DNA from 4 places in the Methylobacterium sp. 1030 genome. Region 1 is predicted to be linked to each of the others. Evidence: riboswitches for the same ligand, from Rfam matches in the RefSeq annotation. Region 1 holds a riboswitch; each other region holds the start of a gene.
What was found. Region 1 has a riboswitch for cobalamin ahead of ABIC30_RS16770 (CbtB domain-containing protein). Riboswitches for the same ligand answer to the same signal wherever they lie in the genome.
Positions count from the first base shown of each region.

Region 2: linked by a shared signal. The riboswitch ahead of ABIC30_RS17815 (TonB-dependent receptor) and the one ahead of ABIC30_RS16770 (CbtB domain-containing protein) in region 1 are both predicted to bind cobalamin.
Region 3: linked by a shared signal. The riboswitch ahead of ABIC30_RS06200 (TonB-dependent siderophore receptor) and the one ahead of ABIC30_RS16770 (CbtB domain-containing protein) in region 1 are both predicted to bind cobalamin.
Region 4: linked by a shared signal. The riboswitch ahead of ABIC30_RS06265 (TonB-dependent receptor plug domain-containing protein) and the one ahead of ABIC30_RS16770 (CbtB domain-containing protein) in region 1 are both predicted to bind cobalamin.

Region 1 covers NZ_JBEPKM010000010.1:251,788-256,194, forward strand. The annotation lists gene ABIC30_RS16760 (S10 family peptidase) at 1-603, shown strand, start outside; gene ABIC30_RS16765 (discoidin domain-containing protein) at 626-1,990, opposite strand; cobalamin riboswitch at 2,152-2,346, shown strand; gene ABIC30_RS16770 (CbtB domain-containing protein) at 2,382-2,564, shown strand; gene ABIC30_RS16775 (CbtA family protein) at 2,581-3,333, shown strand; gene ABIC30_RS16780 (DUF1636 domain-containing protein) at 3,326-3,727, shown strand; gene cobW (cobalamin biosynthesis protein CobW) at 3,724-4,407, shown strand, end outside.
Region 2 covers NZ_JBEPKM010000011.1:173,011-177,417, forward strand. The annotation lists gene ABIC30_RS17805 (RluA family pseudouridine synthase) at 1-819, opposite strand, end outside; gene ABIC30_RS17810 (NUDIX hydrolase) at 962-1,396, opposite strand; cobalamin riboswitch at 1,534-1,726, shown strand; gene ABIC30_RS17815 (TonB-dependent receptor) at 2,012-4,195, shown strand; gene ABIC30_RS17820 (PepSY domain-containing protein) at 4,189-4,407, shown strand, end outside.
Region 3 covers NZ_JBEPKM010000003.1:349,176-353,582, reverse strand. The annotation lists gene ABIC30_RS06200 (TonB-dependent siderophore receptor) at 1-2,107, opposite strand, end outside; cobalamin riboswitch at 2,221-2,415, opposite strand; one part of gene ABIC30_RS06195 (IS630 family transposase) at 2,654-3,005, shown strand; one part of gene ABIC30_RS06195 (IS630 family transposase) at 3,005-3,615, shown strand; partial or broken gene ABIC30_RS06190 (IS3 family transposase) at 3,733-4,407, shown strand, end outside.
Region 4 covers NZ_JBEPKM010000003.1:368,785-373,191, forward strand. The annotation lists gene nikA (nickel ABC transporter substrate-binding protein) at 1-882, opposite strand, end outside; cobalamin riboswitch at 1,175-1,383, shown strand; gene ABIC30_RS06265 (TonB-dependent receptor plug domain-containing protein) at 1,503-3,473, shown strand; gene ABIC30_RS06270 (ABC transporter substrate-binding protein) at 3,482-4,315, shown strand; gene ABIC30_RS06275 (FecCD family ABC transporter permease) at 4,312-4,407, shown strand, end outside.

The DNA.
Region 1 (4,407 bases):
CAGGCGGCGCGCCTCTCGACCCGGAGCGTCCAGCGCGAGATCGACCGCGCCGAGGGCCGCGTGACCAGCGCCTACGACACCGGCATCACCGGCTGGGACCCGAACCCGGACGCCGCCCAGTCGAGCTTCGAGGATCCCCAGCTCACCGCCCTCCAGGCACCGCTGACGAGCGCGATGCTCGACCTCTACGCGCGGACGCTGAAATGGCCGGTGACCAACATGCGCTACGAGCTCCTGAACAACGCCGTCAATCGCGGCTGGAACTGGGGCTCGGGCCGGCAGGCACCCGAGGTCCTGTCGAACCTGAAGGGCGATCTGGCGCTCGACGGGCACCTGCGCGTCCTCGTGGCGCACGGCTTCACCGACCTGGTGACGCCCTACTTCGCCTCGAAGCTCCTGCTGGCGCAGGTCCCCGCCTACGCCGCCGGCCGCCTGAGCCTCGCGGTCTATCCGGGCGGGCACATGTTCTACACGCGACCGGACTCGCGCGCCGCCTTCCGGACGGACGTGGAGCGGATGTACACGGACGCCCTGAAGGTGCGCGACGCCGGCTCGAACCGTCCGGCCGGAGCCCCCGCCGAGCATCTCCGGACGGCGCCGTAGCGCCTCCGGCCCGCCAAGCCGGTCACGCGTCGTCGAAGGCGAGGGCCTCGGCCGGGTAATCCACCATCGTCCGGCGCTGCGCGTCGGTGTTCTGCCACTCGCCGACCTTCATGTAGCGGCCCTCGAGATCGCGGACCTCGACCACCTTCCCGATTGTGGGGATCGACTGGAAGCCCTGCGGCCAGTTCGACGCGAAGTAGAAGACCTGCTCGACGTGGTCCGAGAGGTGGCAGATCCCCGGCCCGAACGTCCCCAGCCCGAAGACGAGGTAGCGGCCGTTCACCAGCGCCGCGACGTCGGAGATCAGCGACTCGCTCTGGATCTCCACCGGCAATCCGCGCCGCTCCGCGTACGCCTCCACCTCGGCGATGACCGGGTTCAGCCTGTTCTCGAAGACGAGCTTGACCGAGCGGATCCGGCCCTCGGCCAGGAGCCGGTCGATGACCATCCGGTAGAACGCGAAGGGCGGCTGCGGGTAGTGCGGATCGACCCAGGTGCTGAAGATGTCGCCCGACCGGATGTGGATCAGGAGCTGGTCGTCGGGCTTCACCGGGAAGTTCTTCGGCAGACCGTTGAACAGCGGCCGGATCACGCTCTGCACGATCGCGCGCGAATCCGCCGGTCCCCGCAGCGCGGTCACGCGCTCGAACTGCGTCGGGTCGAAATACAGGCCCGACAAAAAGTAGCCGTCCGCCGGCAGCGGCTCGTCCGGCGGGATGAAGGTGATGCCGTCGCAGGTCAGCCGCTCGGTCAGGAAGATCACCTTGCTGCGGTCGACCTTGGGCACCTTGATGTATTTCAGGTTGAGCGACTTCGCGATGGTCACCGCGATGATGTACTGGACGAGGCAGTTGCCGAAGGCGCCGTTCTCGAACAGCGACAGGCCGACCAGGGCATGGCTGGCGCGGTCGGGCGCCGACTGGAGCGCGTAGGTGACGTAGACGTTGGCGCCGGGCTTCTCGTTCAGGAGCGTCACGTCGAGGCCGAGCATCGCCCGCAGCGCGATCAGGTCGACCGCGGCCTCGTCGGCGCGGATGCCGATGCCGGCGATCCGGGCCGGTTCGGGCGCGGCGATCCGGACCGCGCGCGCCCAGGCCCGCTCGTCGGGGACGATCGCGGCGACGAGGGCGTCCGGGGTCGCGGTCCAGACGGCGAGGTCCGGCTCGGCCCACGTCACGCCGTCCTGCGAGACCGCCACCGCGACGTCGCCGGGCTCCGCGGGAACCGCCCCCTCCCCCGGCCGCAGGGCGACGGAATGGATCGGGAAGCGGCCGCCGAGGTCGACCTCGAGCCACGTCGTTCCCGTGCCCACATCGGAGACGATCCGCGGCTCACGGCCTGCCGCGAGATCGACGAGAACCGGGGTCGGATCGTCTGTCGGGGCCATCGGGTCTCCGGGAGTTCAGCGCCCGCGCCGGGGCCGGGCGGGTATCGGGTGCGGCGGTGCCCGCTCCGGGGCGCGGCCGTCAAGCCCGCCCCGATCGCGGGGCGGGCGCGGGAAACGGCCGCGATCCGGCGCCGCTCCGTTGTGTCCCGGCGGTCATGCGTCTACAACGGCCGGGCGACGGTGCCCCGGAGACGGGGTGAAAAGGGAATGCGGTGAGGGGTTTGAAGCCCCGATTCCGCGGCTGCCCCCGCAACTGTGAGCGGCGAGCGCCCGCCAAGCGCCACCGGAGCGATCCGGGAAGGCGGTGGGCGCGCCGAGCCGCGAGCCAGGAGACCTGCCGTCGCGACAGGATCCCGCAATGCCGCCGGTGGGGCGGCTGGAGACGCTTCTGATGACGACGCAAACCCTCGCCCCCATCGCCGCCGGCACCCGCGCGTCGGAGCGCCCGATCGCCGTCGCACTCGCGGCCGTGCTGGGCCTCGGCCTGCTGTTCATGGCGGGCTTCTCGCCGGCGATCGCGCTCCACAACGCGGCGCACGATTTCCGGCACACCCAGAACTTCCCCTGCCACTGACGTCCCCGGACCAGGGATGATCATCCGGCTCCTGTCGGCGGCCCTCGCCGCCGGCTTCTTCGCGGCTGCCATCGTGACGGGCCTCGAACTCACGCTGACCTCGCCGCTGATCGTCGCGGCCGAGCGCTACGAGCAGCAGGAGGCGCCGAACCGGGCTGCCAAGGCGCTCCCGATCAAGGCGTTCCCGATCGTGCTCGCCCATGCCGGGCACGACCACGCCGCGCCCGACGCCGCGCCGGAATGGCAGCCCGCGCCCGGCCTGCCGCGGATGGCCTTCACCGGGCTCGCGACCCTCGTGGGCGGCGTCGGCTACGCGCTGCTGCTCGGCGCGGTGATGCTCGCCTGCAGCCGCGAACCCACGCCGCAGGTCGGCCTCGCCTTCGCGGTGGCCGCCTTCGCCAGCGTCGCGCTCGCGCCGGGTCTCGGCCTGCCGCCGGAACTGCCCGGCAGCGCGGCGGCCCCGCTCGCGACGCGGCAGGCGTGGTGGGTGATGACCGCCGCGGCGACCGGGATGGGGCTCTACCTGATCACGATACGCCGCGCGCTGATCACGATCCTCGGGGGGCTCGTCCTGATCATCGCGCCGCACGTCGTCGGTGCCCCGCAGGCGCCCGAGGCCGCGTCCGAACTTCCGGCCGCGCTCGCCGCGCAATTCGCCGCGCGGTCGCTCGCCATCAGCTTCGTGTTCTGGATCCTGATCGGGCTGGGGCTCGGCTGGGCGTGGCAGGCCTTCGCCCGCGGCGCGGATCGGGGAGCGGCCCGTGCCTGAGACCGTTCTCTACGTCTGCACCACCTGCCGCCGGCCGGACGACGACCCCGACGGGCCCCGCGCCGGGGCCCGCCTGCTGGAGGCGCTTCGAGCGCGGAGCGGCCCCACGCCGGACCTGCGGGTCGAGGCGGTGGAGTGCCTTTCGGTCTGCAAGCGGCCCTGCACCGTGGCGGTCGCCGCGGCCGACCGCTGGACCTACGTCTACGGCGACATGGATCCGGCCGCCTCGGCCGAGATCATCCTCGGCGGGCTCGCGGCCTACGCGGCGACCCCGGACGGCATCGTGCCCTGGCGCGAGCGTCCGGAGGCGTTCCGCAAGGGCGTGATCGCCCGCATTCCCCCTTTCCCAGAACCCCGCCCGGTCCCCGCCGGCACCCTGGAGCCCGCGGAATGACCCTCGTGAACAAGATCCCCTGCACCATCGTCACCGGATTCCTCGGGGCCGGCAAGACGACCCTCGTCCGCCACGTGGTCGAGAACGCCAAGGGGCGCCGCCTCGCGATCCTGGTGAACGAGTTCGGTGATATCGGCTTCGACAAGTCCTTCCTGGCCGCCTGCGGCGTCGAGGGCTGCACCGAGGACGCCATCGTCGAGCTGCCGAACGGCTGCATCTGCTGCACGGTCGCGGACGATTTCGTGCCGGCGCTGGAGACCCTTCTCGGCCGCGCCGAGCCGCCGGAGCACATCCTGATCGAGACCTCCGGCCTCGCCCTGCCGAAGCCGCTGGTCCAGGCGTTCCAGTGGCCGGCGATCCGCTCGCGGGTGACCGTCGACGGAGTGGTCGCGGTGGTCGACGGCCCGGCGGTGGCCTCGGGCGCCTTCGCGGAGGATCCGGAGGCCCTCGCGGCCCAGCGCGCCGCCGACCAGTCGGTCGACCACGACAACCCCCTGGAGGAGGTGTTCGAGGACCAGCTCCTCTGCGCCGACCTCGTGGTCGTCAACAAGGCCGACCTGATCGACGCCGCGACGCGGGCGCGGGTCCGCGCCGAGGTCGAGGGGCACCTGCCCCGCGCCGTGAAGGTGGTCGAGACCGAGAACGGCGCCATCGACCCGCGGGTGCTGCTCGGTCTCGGC
Region 2 (4,407 bases), on a different contig from region 1:
GCGCGGCTTCTGGCCGTCCGGACCCGTGAGGGCGGCGAGCAGGCCGTCCACGTGCCGGACCGTCCCCGAACCGCCCTGGACCGCGAGGCCGAAGGGCTTGTTGAGGATCATCATGTCGGCATCCTCGTAGAGGATCAGCGACCGGATGAAGGCGGCGTCGTCCTGCTCGCGGGCGGCGCTGCGCGGCCGCTCGGTGGGCTGGTCGAGGCGCAGCGGCGGCACGCGCACGCTCATGCCCGGCTCCAGCCGGTCGTTCGGCTTGGCGCGCTTGCCGTCGACCCGCAACTCGCCCTTGCGGACGATGGTCTGCACGCGGGTGAAGGGCAGGAGCGGGAAGCGGGCGGTGAGGAAGCGGTCGATCCGCATCCCGGCCTCGTCCGGCTCGACGGTCAGGGTCTGCACGCCGGAGGCGAGGGTCGCGGAGGCGGCGGCGCGCTGCTCGCGCCGGGTCGGACCGGGCGCGGGGGCAGAGGCGGTGGCGAGGGCCGGGGAGGGGGCCGCCGAGCGCTTGGCCGGCGGCCGGCCGCCGGGCTTGCCCGCCGCGGCGTCGCGCGGTGCGGCGGCGTCGCGGCGCGGCTTCGGCGGCCGGGCCGGCGCCGGGGCCGCAGCGGCCTGCGCGCCCCAGGGATCGCGGGTGCCGGCATCCTCGCCGCGGTTGCGGGCCGCGCGCTCGGCGGCGTCGCGGGCGCTGGTGCGCGGGCCCGTGCGGGCGCGGCCGTCGGCCTGGGCCTTGCCGCCCCTGAACTTGCTGGCGCTGGACTTGCCGGCCTGAGGCTTGCGCCCCGTCGGCCCGCCGCTTCTGGGAGGTCGTATCGTCATGCTTCCGCCGGCACCCGTCTCCGCGTCGGACGGAGCGTCCGGGCGCATGGGCCGCGGCGTCGCGGACGTCCGGACCGATGGGATTGCCCGGCTGTAGCATCGCCCGCGCCGAGCGGCAAAGGCGGTGGGCCGGCCCGGTCCGTCAGAGCTCCGCGCGCCACGCGTCGCGGAGGCGGGCCTTCAGGCCGGCGGGGAAGAGGTCGGGACCGCCCGGCACGTCGAGCCCGTCCAGATCGCACCACCGCGCCACGCAGGCGGTGCCGGAATCCTCGTGGAAGACGAAGCGCTCCTGCCCGTCGAACCGCCCCGGCGGCAGGGCGACGGGGAACAGGAACAGCACCTCGTGCCCGACCTGCCCCTCGTGCGTGAAGATGTTCTCCATGACGCGGGGGCCGCCGAGCACCGAGACGGTGACGCCGAGCTCCTCCCGGAACTCCCGGATCAGGGCGTCCTCGACCCGCTCGCCGAACGCGACGCTGCCGCCGAGCGGCCGGACGCCTTTCAGCCGCCCGTCATCCGCGCGGACCTCGGCCACGAGCAGGCTGTTGCCGCGCCGGGGCAGACCCAGTGCCTTCACGCGAATCTCCGCAGGGGGCCGCCAGACCGTCATCCCGCAGGGGCTAGCCCGTCGTCGGCGAGGCCGCAACGGACCGGCGCACAGCGCGCCGATCCACGGCAACAACCGGACACACGGTTGACGCCCGCCCCCGCTACGGCCAAGCTGTGTTCGACGGTTCCCCTCGGGGATCAAAAGGGAACGCGGTGAGGGGTTCGCCCCGAAGCCGCGGCTGCCCCCGCAACTGTAAGCGGCGAGCCCTTCACCACCACGTCACTGGGTCACCCCGGGAAGACGGTGCGAGGGCGGCGACCCGCGAGCCAGGAGACCTGCCGTCAGCCGTGGTCACACGCGAAACGCGCCGGGCGGGGTGTCCTGGCGGGTGTCGAGGCGCCGCCAGTCCCGAGGGGAGGCGGCCGCCGAGGCCTCGTTCGCGGTGACGTGCCACAGCAAGCGCGCCCGCGACGCCGTTCCCCATGCCCGTCTCCGCCGTCCCGAACCCCTCGAGCCCTGTCGCAGGACGCCGTCGCGCGCCCGCACGGGCAGAGGCTACCGGACAGCGAGCGCATTGTAATGTTATTACAATGCTTGTAGGACGCGGGGGCCGGCGCGCGCCGCGCACGGACCGCTTTCCCCATGTCTCCATCGACCCATCGCTCCTGCCTCGGCGGGCGGGCCCCGCTCTGCGGCGTTCTCCTCGCGCTCCTCGCCAGTCCGGCCGCCGCACAGGAGGTGGTCACGCTGGATGAGCTGTCGGTCGCGGGCGCGGGCGGCGACCCGAGCCGCCTCCCGCCGAACGGGCTCAACCTGCGCACGCCTGACCGGACCGCGAGCCGCCTCGGCCTGACGCCGCTGGAGACGCCGGCCAGCCTCGACATCGTGTCGGGCGAGACCGCGCGGCTGCGCGGCCAGGACACGATCGCCGAGGCCGTGACCCAGGACGCGACCGGCATCACCACCATCGCGGCGCCCGGCAACGGCAACGGCGCGTTCACGTCCCGCGGCTTCGCCGGCCCGAACTCGATCCAGCAGCTCTACGACGGCACGCGCTTCTACGTCGGCGCCAACACCGTGACCTTCCCGTTCGACACGTGGAACGTCGAGCGGATCGAGGTGCTGCGCGGGCCGTCCTCGGTGCTCTACGGCGACGGCGCCATCGGCGGCGTCATCAACGTGGTGCCCAAGAAGCCGGTCTTCGTGCCGATCAACGCCGCCCGCGCGGTGATCGGCACCGACGGGGTCGCGCGGCTCGCCCTCGATTCCGGCGGCCCGCTGGGCCAGGCTGAGTACGGCGACACCTTCGCGTACCGCCTCAACGTCAGCGGCAACCGCGCCGACGGCTGGATGCGGCCGGAGGGCGATTTCCGCAACCTCGCGGTCTCCGCCGCCCTGCTGTTCCGGCCGAGCGCCGACCTCGCCTTCACCCTGAGCCACGATCTCGGCTACCAGGAGCCCGCCCGCTACTGGGGCACGCCGCTGGTCGAGGGACGGATCCCGGATCTCATCCGGTTCAACAACTACAACGTCCGCGACGCGAAGATCACGTGGGCCGACAACTGGACCCAGCTCAAGACCGAGTGGTCCCCCTCGGCCGACATCACGATCCGCAACACCGCCTACCGGCTGACCAGCCGGCGCCACTGGCTCGACGTCGAGCAGTACAGCTACAACCGCGGCACCGGGCTCGTGGACCGGGGCGACTACCTGGAGATCTACCACAGCCAGGAGCAGGTCGGAGACCGCCTCGACGCGACGTTCCGGGGCAGCCTGTTCGGGCTGCCGAACCAGTTCGTGGCCGGCTTCGACGTGAACCACATCGACTTCCGCCACACCAACAACTTCTACTTCGACCAGACCACGAGCGTGCCGCTCACCGGCTACGATCCGGGCCTGTTCCCGCAGAACGGCCGGGCGCGCCCGGCCTACGCGACGCAGACGAGCCAGGCCTCGGTCTTCGCCGAGGACCGGGTGATCCTGTCGGACAAGCTCTCGTTCCTCACCGGCGTGCGCCTCGACGTGCCGACGCTGAACCGCGAGGACCTGCAGACGGGATCGCGGTTCGAGAAGACCTATCGGGCGCTCGGCTACCGGTTCGGCCTCGTCTACAACCCGACGCCGGACAGCGCGCTCTACGCCCAGTACAGCTTCGCCACCGACCCGGTGAACAGCCTGATCACGCTGTCGCAGTCGCTGGCCGGCTTCAAGCTCGCGACCGGCGATCAGGTCGAGATCGGCGCCAAGGGTCTGGCCTTCGACGGCGCCCTCGAATGGACCGTCGCGGGCTACCGGATCGTCAAGGACAACCTGATCTCGGCGATCCCCGGCCAGCCGACGCTGTCCACGCAGGTGGGGAGCCAGTCCTCGCAGGGCTTCGAGCTGGCGCTCGGCTGGCGCTTCGCGCCGGGCTGGCGGCTCGACGGCAACCTCGCGCTCCTCCACGCGCAGTACGACCGGTTCGACCAGACGGTGAACGGCGCCACCGTCTCGTATGCCGGCAACCAGCCGATCGACGTGCCCGAGCGCGTGGCCAACCTCTGGCTGACCTGGGACGTCACCCGCGACTGGACCGCGCGGGTCGGACTGCAGAACGTCGGGCAGGTCTACAGCGACTTCGGCAACACGGCGCGGCGCCCCGCCTACAACCTCGTCAACGCGGTCCTGGACCATCAGGTGACGGCGGACTCGCGCCTGTCCGTGCGGGTCTACAACCTGTTCGACAAGGTCTACGCGATCTCGGGCAACGCCGTGAACGGGGTCGGCACCAACTGGCTGCTCGGGCGCCCGCGCTCGGTCGAGGTCGCCTACACGGTGACGTGGTGAGCCTGCCGCACCGGCTCGGCAAGGCGGGACGGCGCTGGCTGCTCCTGTTCCACCGCTGGGCCGGGATCGCCGCGGGGCTGTTCTTCGCGCTGTGGATCGGCTCCGGGCTGGTGATGCTCTACGTGCCGTTCCCGGCGCTCACCGAGGCCGAGCGGCTGTCGGGGCTCGCCCCGATCGCCTGGGATCAGGTCGCGGTCGCGCCGGACGCGGCG
Region 3 (4,407 bases), on a different contig from region 1:
TGACGATCACCCGCCGGGGCTCGCCGACGCCGACCCAGAAGGCGTTGTAGGAGCGCTCGTAGTAGGTCTCGTCGAAGATGTTATCGACGTTTAGCCCGAAGCGCAGGTTCTCGTAGCGGTAGTAGACCAGGGCGTCGGTCAGCACGTAGCCCGGGAGCCGGAACCGCTCGTTGCCGCTGTCCCCGAGACGCGAGCCGACGGCCCGGACGCCTCCGCCGAACCCAAAACCCTTCCAGTCGCCGGCCTGGACCTCGTAGACGCCGAGCAGGCTGCCGGAGTGGCGCGGGATGTTGAGGAGCGGCGAGCCGACCCTCAGGACCTCGTCGCGGGTCACGGCGGCGTCGATGAAGGCGTAGCCCCCGATCACACGAAACTCCGGCGTTACCTGTCCGACGAAGCTCAAGTCGAAGCCCTGGCTGCGCACCGCCCCGGCGGCGATCTGGAAGAAGAAGTCCCTCGGGTCGGTGGTGAGGACATTCTCCTTCTCGATGTGGAAGGCCGCTCCCGTCACGCTCAAGCCCGTGAAGAGGTCGAGCTTGACCCCGGCCTCGTAGCCGAAGCCGGTCTCGGGGGCGAAGGGGCGGGTCGCGATGTCGAAGCCGGTATTGGGCCGGAACGAGGCCGCCACGTTGCCGTAGAACGAGAGGAAGGAGAGCGGCTGGTAGACGAGACCCGCACGCGGTGAAAAGCCGGTCCGGTCCTGCTCCGTGCGCTCGTTGCTGACCTTGTCGCGGAAGGTCTGGTTGTAGAAGTCGGTCCGGTTGCCGAGGAGCAGCTTCCACTCCGGACTAAGCGCGATCTGGTCCTGCACGTAGACGGCGGTGTTCCCGACGTTCTCGCTCGCGCTGTAGCGCCGCGTGATGGGCGGCTTCGGCTGGCCGTAGACCGGGTTGAACAGGTCGATGGCGAACGGGTCGAGCCGCGGCGTCGAGCGCAGCAGGTTGTCGGTGCTGTTGTAGCGCTCGTGCTCAAGGCCGAGCAGCACGGTGTGCGCGAACGGCCCGGTGGCGAAGTGCCCGACGAGTTCGGCCTGACCGATGGCCACGCCCCAGGTAAAGTCGTGCCGGCGGAACTCGCGCAGCAGGGTGCGGCCGTCGTCGAGGAGGCCGGTCGCGCCGGTCTGCAGGCCGGTCAGGCTGCCGGTGTTGAAGTGGCCGGCAACCCTGAGCTGCCAGTCGGCATTGAAGGCGTGATCCAGGCGGATCTGCAGGATCCCGGCTTCTGACACCGAGTCGTCGCCCGGCTCACCGAAGAATCGCGAACGCGGGACGAGGCCCAGGCGGTTGTTCACCGCGACCGTCCCGCGGTCGAAGGTCTGACGGTTGCGAAGGTACTGCGCCTCGACGGTGAGCTTGGTATCTGGGCTGATCAACCAACTCACCACGGGCGCGACCAGGACGCGGTCGCCGTCGACGAAATCGCGAAAGCTGTCCTGCCGGGCGAGCGCGCCGTTGAACCGGTAGAGGACGGTGCCCTCCTCGTTCAGCGGTCCGCCGGCGTCGACGGTGGTGCGCGCCGTGCCGAAACTTCCGAACAGCGTGCCCATCTCGACGAAGGGCAAGGCGACGGGCTGCTTAGTGAGGATGTTGATGGTGCCGCCCGGATCGCTGCGCCCATAAAGTGCCCCGCTAGGTCCTTTAAGCACCTCGATGGACTGCACGTTCTGGGTGTCCGGCGCGCCATTGTATCCGCGGGCGATGTTGAAGCCGTTGAAGAAGATGTCCTGGGTGGCGAAGCCGCGCACTGAGTAGAGCGCGAGGTTCTGGGCTCCGAAATCGTTCTGCTTGCCGACGCCCGGCACGTAGTCGAGGGCGCGCTCGACGCGCGTGGCGGCGGTGTCCCGCAGGACCTCTTGAGGCACGACGTCGACGTGCTGAGGCAGCGAGAGACGCGGCGTGACCGTCTTAGTGCCACTGTAGAGGTCCTTGACCTGGTACTTGGGGGCGGCCGTGTAGCTACCCTCGACCGAGAGCGGGTCGAGAACGACCGATGCCGGGGCGGTCTCGGCTCGTGGGCTCTGGGCGGTGGTTGGGGTCACCCCCTGGAGGGCGAGCGCGAGCGACGCGACGGACGCGCGAAGCCACCATTGCGGAGCGGGACGGGACACGGGCCTGGGACCTCGGGACGGCTGTGGCACGTCACCGCGAACGAGGCCTCGGCGCCTACCTCACCGGGCGGCGCTTCAACACCCGCCAGGACACCCCGCCCGACGCGTTTCGCGTGTGACCACGGCTGACGGCAGGTCTCCTGGCTCACGGGTCATCGCCCTCGCACCGTCTTCCCGGGGCTTGACCCAGTGACATGGTGGTGAAGGACTCACCGCTTACAGTTGCGGGGGCAGCCACGGCATCGGGCTGTCACCCTCACCGCGTTCCCTTTTGATCCCCGAGGGGAACCGTCACTGCTCAGCTACAGCCTCACGAACTCGTGAGTCAACGCGAGCGTCGTAATAGCGCCGCCGTGACGCCGGCTTTGGCGTTTGGCCAGCTCCTGCAATGGGTCGAACGACCGCTCTTTGGGTTTGATGCTTCAAAGCCGATTGGCCGGAAACCACCCTAAGCCGCCGTTCGGCTCCCAACCCAACCTAGAGCTGCGCCCGAGCGTGTTGGGACGGCTCGGGCTCTGAGACGTTGAGGGGTGAAGGAGCATGCCGATGCCTTCACCGTTGTCCGTCGATCTACGCCAGCGTGTCGTCTCCGCCATTTCGGAGGGGGCCTCCTGTCATCAGGCGGCAACCCGGTTCGGTGTCAGCGTGTCCAGTGCCAGTCGCTGGTCGGAACAGTTCCGCCAAGATGGGCAGCTCACGCCCAAGCCGTCGGGTGGCGATCATGCCTCGCACCGGATCGAGGCGCAGGCCGAACTGATCCTGACGACCTACGAGGCGCAGTCGGCGATCTTCCTGCACGAGTTGCGCGACGCCTTGGCCGAGCGCGGCGTGCAGACCAGCACGAGCAGCTTGTCCCGCTTCTTCGCCCGGCACGGCATCACCCGTAAAAAGGGGCGATCCACGCTGCCGAGCAGGCGCGCGAGGACGTAAGGGCCGCTCGCGAGGCTTGGTTCGAGAACCAGGACGCCCTCGATCCCGACAGGCTGGTCTTCCTCGACGAGACGGCTGCGGCCACCAACATGGCGCGCCGCTACGGTCGAGCCCCGCGCGGTGAGCGCTGTCGCCTCGCCGTCCCGCACGGACACTACAAGACCACCACCATCACCGCCGCCCTGCGCAGCGATGGGCTGTGTGCCACCACCCTGTTCGACGGCGCCACCAACGGCGCACGCTTCCGGACCTACGTCACCGACACGCTCGTGCCCGTGCTCAGGCCCGGCGATACCGTCATCCTCGACAACCTGCAGGCCCACAAGGTGACGGGTGTGCGCGAGGCCATCGAGGCTGCCGGTGCGAGTTTGCTCTACCTTCCGCCCTACAGCCCGGATTTTAATCCAATCGAGCAGATCTTCGCCAAGTTGAAGGGCCTGCTCCGAACCGCGGCGGCCCGCACTGTCCCAGACCTATGGCACACCATCCGGCAGGCCTTCGCTCGCTTCACAGCCCACGAATGCCGCAACTGCATCGCTGCCGCCGGTTACGATACCGACTTGGCCGTTGCTACCTGAGCGGGCACGGCTCTAGCCGTGCGGACGGCCATCGAAGCGTCGTGAAAGCAGCCACTGAACCGCACCCCGTTTTGACCGGACAGGCGGCATAGCTCACGAAGGCATAGGCGTTGGCCTATGGGTAAGGCTATGTCATCCGATCCGACCGCCCCGCCGGTGCACGGCGAGATCATGACCGGCGTTCAGCGTCGCCGGCGCTGGTCCACCACCGAGAAGATCCGCCTCGTCGAGGAGAGCCAGCAGCCCGGCTCGTCCGTGTCGTTCGTCGCTCGCCGCTACGGCCTCTGGCCCAGCCTGCTGTTCTCGTGGAAGCGGCGCATGCTGGAGGGCGGCCATCAGGCCGTGCACGCCGACGAGGAAGTCGTTGGAACCAGCCGCGTGCGCGAGCTGGAGCGGCGCATGCGCGACCTCGAACGTCTGCTCGGGCGCAAGACCATCGAGGTCGAGATCCTGAAGGAGGCGCTCGACCTCGCGCGCACAAAAAAACCGACCTCGCCGCTCAGCTCCTGGGGCGGTTCGACAGGCGGTTCGCGGTGAAAGCGGTCGCCGACACGCTCGGTGTAGCCCGCTCCCACCTGGCCGAGCGCCTAAGTCGACCTGTTCGGCCGCGCGGCCTCTACCACAAGCCCGAGGATGCACGGCTGCTGCCGACGATCCGCGCGATCGTCGATGCCCGCCCGAGTTACGGCTATCGCCGCGTCACCGCACTGGTGAACCGGGCACTGCACTCGCGCGGCGAAGCGAGCGTCAACGCCAAGCGGGTGCTGCGCATCCTGCGGGCGAACGGGCTCA
Region 4 (4,407 bases), on a different contig from region 1:
GTGGTTGATGGCGAGGCGGACCGCCCGATCATCTGTCGGGAAGCGCGCGGAGTTCATCGCGAGCACCCGGGTCGCCAGCGGCGGCGAGACCGCTGAGGCGAAGTTCGGGGCCATGTCTCGAAGTCGGACGAAGGCTTCCGAAGGAATCTGTCCGCCCGCGCCGTAGACGAGGTCGATCTCCCCCGTCTGCAGGGCGATGACGCGGGTGTTAGGATCGGGGATGACCTTGACGACGAGCCGGTCGAAGATGGGTCTCGGGCCCCAGTAACCCGGGTTGCTCTCGAACGTGTCGGAGACGCCGAGCTGGGTGTCGACGAGCCGCCACGGCCCTGTGCCGACCGGCGCCCTGATGTTGACGGCCGTCGTACCGCCGGGGCCCATGGCCTTCGGAGACAGGAACCGGAAGGGCCGCGGCAGGGAAAGTTCGAGCAGTGTCGGGTAGTGCGGCGCCTTCAGGACGAGGCGGAACGCCAGAGGCCCAACAACTTCTGTGCGTTCGATCTGCTGGACGAGATCGAGCCACGCGTGCCGCGGGCGGTTGGCCAGGATCGCGTCGAAGTTCGCCTTGACCGCGGCCGCGTCGAAGGGAACCCCGTCGCTGAAGGTGACGCCGGGGCGCAAGACGAAATCGTAGGTCCGCCCGTCCTCAGAGATGTTCCACGAGGTCGCGAGCCAGGGCTCGACCGATCCATCATCGCGGTACTTTACCAGAGGCTCGTAGAGGCTCGCCTGCGCGAACATCTGGTTGGGCGCGTAGAGGTGCGGGTTCAGCGGTCCGACGTTCGAGGGCCACGAGTAGGTGAGTTGCCCGGCGGCTGTCTGGGGCGGTCCGAGGAAGCTCGCCGCCAACGCGGCGACGGCGAGGGTCGCCGACTTGGTCATGTATGGGTCGCGGTATGAGGATCGTTGCCGAACGTCATACACTGCCCAAGCTTGACCGTGAACCATTTCCTACAGGGTGTTCACCGCGACCGAGGATTGGACACCCTTCGCAGAGGTGTTCAGCACGCCCCACCTCAATCCTGTGATAGCCCGGCGGACGTTCGTCGCTTGGCGAGGGTGTGAATTCAAAACGGATCGGCGGAAATCCACCCTGCTCAGACATCGATTGACGCCTCAAAAGCCACACATCTGAACAATGTGCTTCCGTGCGTTGACGGATAGATGCACCGCAGCTTAGCTTGAGCGTGACGGTTCCCCTCGGGGATCAAAAGGGAACGCGGTGAGGTCACGCCCGTGAGGGCTCGACCGATGCCGCGGCTGCCCCCGCAACTGTAAGCGGCGAGTCCTTCATCACCACGTCACTGGGCGGCCTCGCCCGGGAAGACGATGAGAGGGCGACGACCCGCGAGCCAGGAGACCTGCCGTCAGCCGTGGTCACACGCGGAGCTTGCCGGGCGGGGTGTCCTGGGAGGTGTCGCGGCGTCGTGGTTCCTTGGAGGACGCGACCGCCGAGGCCTCGTTCGCGGTGACGTGCCACAGCCGTCCCCCGAGGCCGTCCCGTGTCCAGTCCCGTTTCCTCCGCGCTCCGGCGCACGCTGGCGTTGTCCTGCGCCGCATCCGCGCTGCTCGTCTCCATTCCCGCCCGCTCGCAGCAGGTCGCCGCGCCCTTCGCCGATGCTCAGGGAGGCGCGCAGGCCGCGGTCTCGCTGTCCGAGATCTCCGTGTCGGCCACCGGCGTGCCGACGCCGATTGCCAACACAGGATCGAGTGTCACCGTGCTCACCGACCGCCTGCTTCAGGAGCAGCAGCGCCGGACGGTGCCGGATGCTCTGCAGCAGGTGCCGGGCCTCAACGTCGTGCAGACCGGCGGCGCCGGCGGCCAGACCTCGGTCTTCATCCGCGGCACCAACTCGAACCACGTGAAGGTTCAGATTGACGGCATCGACGTCAACGACCCCTCGACCCCGAACCGCGCCTTCGACTTCAGCCAGTTGCAGACCTACGACCTCTCGCGGATCGAAGTGCTGCGCGGGCCCCAGAGCGGCCTCTACGGGGCCGACGCCATCGGCGGCGTCATCTCCGTCGTGACCAAGCGTGGCGAAGGGCCAACTCGGGCAATGGCGACGGTCGAAGGCGGCTCGTTCGGCACCTTCAACCAGTTCGGCAACGTCTCCGGCTCGGAGGGGATCTTCGACTACTCGGTGTCGGTCGGCCACATCCGGCAATCCGCCGTGCAGGTCACCCCGTTCGAGCTGCTGCCCCGCGGCGTACCGCTGCGGACCGCCTTCACCGACATCAAGACGGTCTCGACCAAGCTCGGGGCGCAACTCACCGACGAGTTCCGCCTCAACTACGTCCTGCGCTTCTCCGACAGCGCCTACCTCGACCAGGCCGACGGCGGCTTCCCGTACGTGCCGCTGCCGTACCGGAACCTCAACGACCAGCAGCAACTGATCATGAGGGGCGAGGCCGAGTGGACGCCGGTGCCGGGCTTCCACAACGTCTTCGGGGCGAACTACTCGAAGTTCGACCGGCTATTCGCCGGCCCGCTCGACCCGCTCGCGCCGCCGACACCCACCACCTACCTCGGCGAGCGGACCCGGTTCGATTACCGCGGCGACTGGCAGGTCTCACCCGGCAACCTCGTCCTGTTTGGGGCACAGCGCGAGGACGAGCGCTTCGAGACGACCGGCATCGACCGGTCCAACGGCAACTCCGCCGGCTTCGCCGAGCTTCAGACGACACCCTTCGCGGGCGCCGCGCTGGTCGCCAACATCCGCCACGACTCGAACGACCAGTTCGGCGGCGCGACCACCTTTCGGGTGGCGCCGAGCTACATCGTGCCCGCCACCGACACCCGCCTGAAGGGCAGCGTCGGGACCGGCTTCAAACCGCCGACCCTGAGCCAGCTCTACCAGGACTATCCGGGCTTCCGCTTCTTCGGGAACCCGAACCTACGGCCGGAGGAAAGCTTCGGGTTCGACGGCGGCTTCGAGCAGCCGCTGTTCGACGGGTTCATGACCGTGGGCGCGACCTACTATCAGACCGACTTCAAGAACCTGATCCAGACGGCCTACTACCCGACCTTCTCCACCAACGTGAACGTCGGTCAGGCGACTGCCTACGGCACCGAGAGCTTCGTCGCCCTGCGCTTCAACGAGTTCTGGAGCGGGCGGCTCGACTGGACCACCACGGTGACGAAGGACGAGATCGCCCACCAGGAGCTGCTGCGTCGGCCTCGCAACAAGGTCAGCGCCACCGCGATCTGGAACCTGATGCCGGGCCTGACCATAACCGGCACGCTCATCGTGCTGGGGTCGTTCGTGGACGGCAACCGGGACTTCTCCGTGCCTCGCCTGAAGGCCCCCGGCTTCACGCTAGTGAACCTGTCGGTCAACTACGCCTGGAGCGAGACCCTGACGGTATTCGGGCGGATCGATAACCTGTTCGACAAGCGCTACCAGAACCCGACTGGCTTCCAGGGCCCGGGGCTCGCTGTCTACGGCGGCGTCCGCGTGACGTCGTTCTGAGGTCGCCGATGCCGTCGCGCCTCGTAATCACCTTCGCGGCCATGATGTCCGCCGTACCCATCGGCGCGGCGGCGGCACCCGTGCGGGTGGTCTCGATGAACCTGTGCGCCGACGAGCTCGTCCTGCGGCTGGCCGACCGCGACCAGGTGCTGGCGGTCACCTACCTCGCACGCGACTCGCGCGGGTCGACGGTCGCGACCGAGGCGGTCGGGCTGCCGGTGACGCGGGGGCTCACCGAGGAGGTCGTGGCCTTGAAGCCCGATCTCGTCATCGCCGGTGCCTTCACCACCCGCACGACGGTGGGCATGCTCAAGCGCGTCGGCGCCCCCGTGCTCGAACTCGGCGTGCCGGCCGACCTCGACGGCGTCCGCGCACAGATCCGGCAGGTCGCGGCGGCGCTCGGCCATCCCGAACGGGGCGAGGCGATGGTGGCGGCGCTCGATGCGCGTCTTGCCGCCATCGTGCCGGCCAAGCGGCCTCTACGCGCCCTGGTGATGCGTCCGAACGCCTTCACGGTGGCACCCGGCGGGCTCGGGGACGCGCTGATCCGCGCCGCCGGCCTCGTCAACGTCTCGGCCGAGATCGGGCGTGACCGCCTGGGGCAGGTGCCCCTCGAAGCGGCGGCGCTGGCGAACCCGGACCTGATCGTCGTCGATGAAGGAGCGCCGGGCTGGCCTTCCCTGGCCGACACGCTCCTGCACCATCCCGTCTTCAGGGCCCTCTCGCGGGCACACCGGACGGTCGACATCCCGAACCGCTTCTGGACGTGTCCGGGACCGCAGGTGGCCGAGGTCGTGGCGCGCCTCGCCGAGGCTGCGAATGAACGGGCGCCCGGACCATGAACGCCCCCATTTCCGCGCTCAACTCCACGGCATCCCGGCGCCTCGGTACGGCGCGTGCCCGGCGAACCGTCATCGCCGTCCTCGGGCTCACC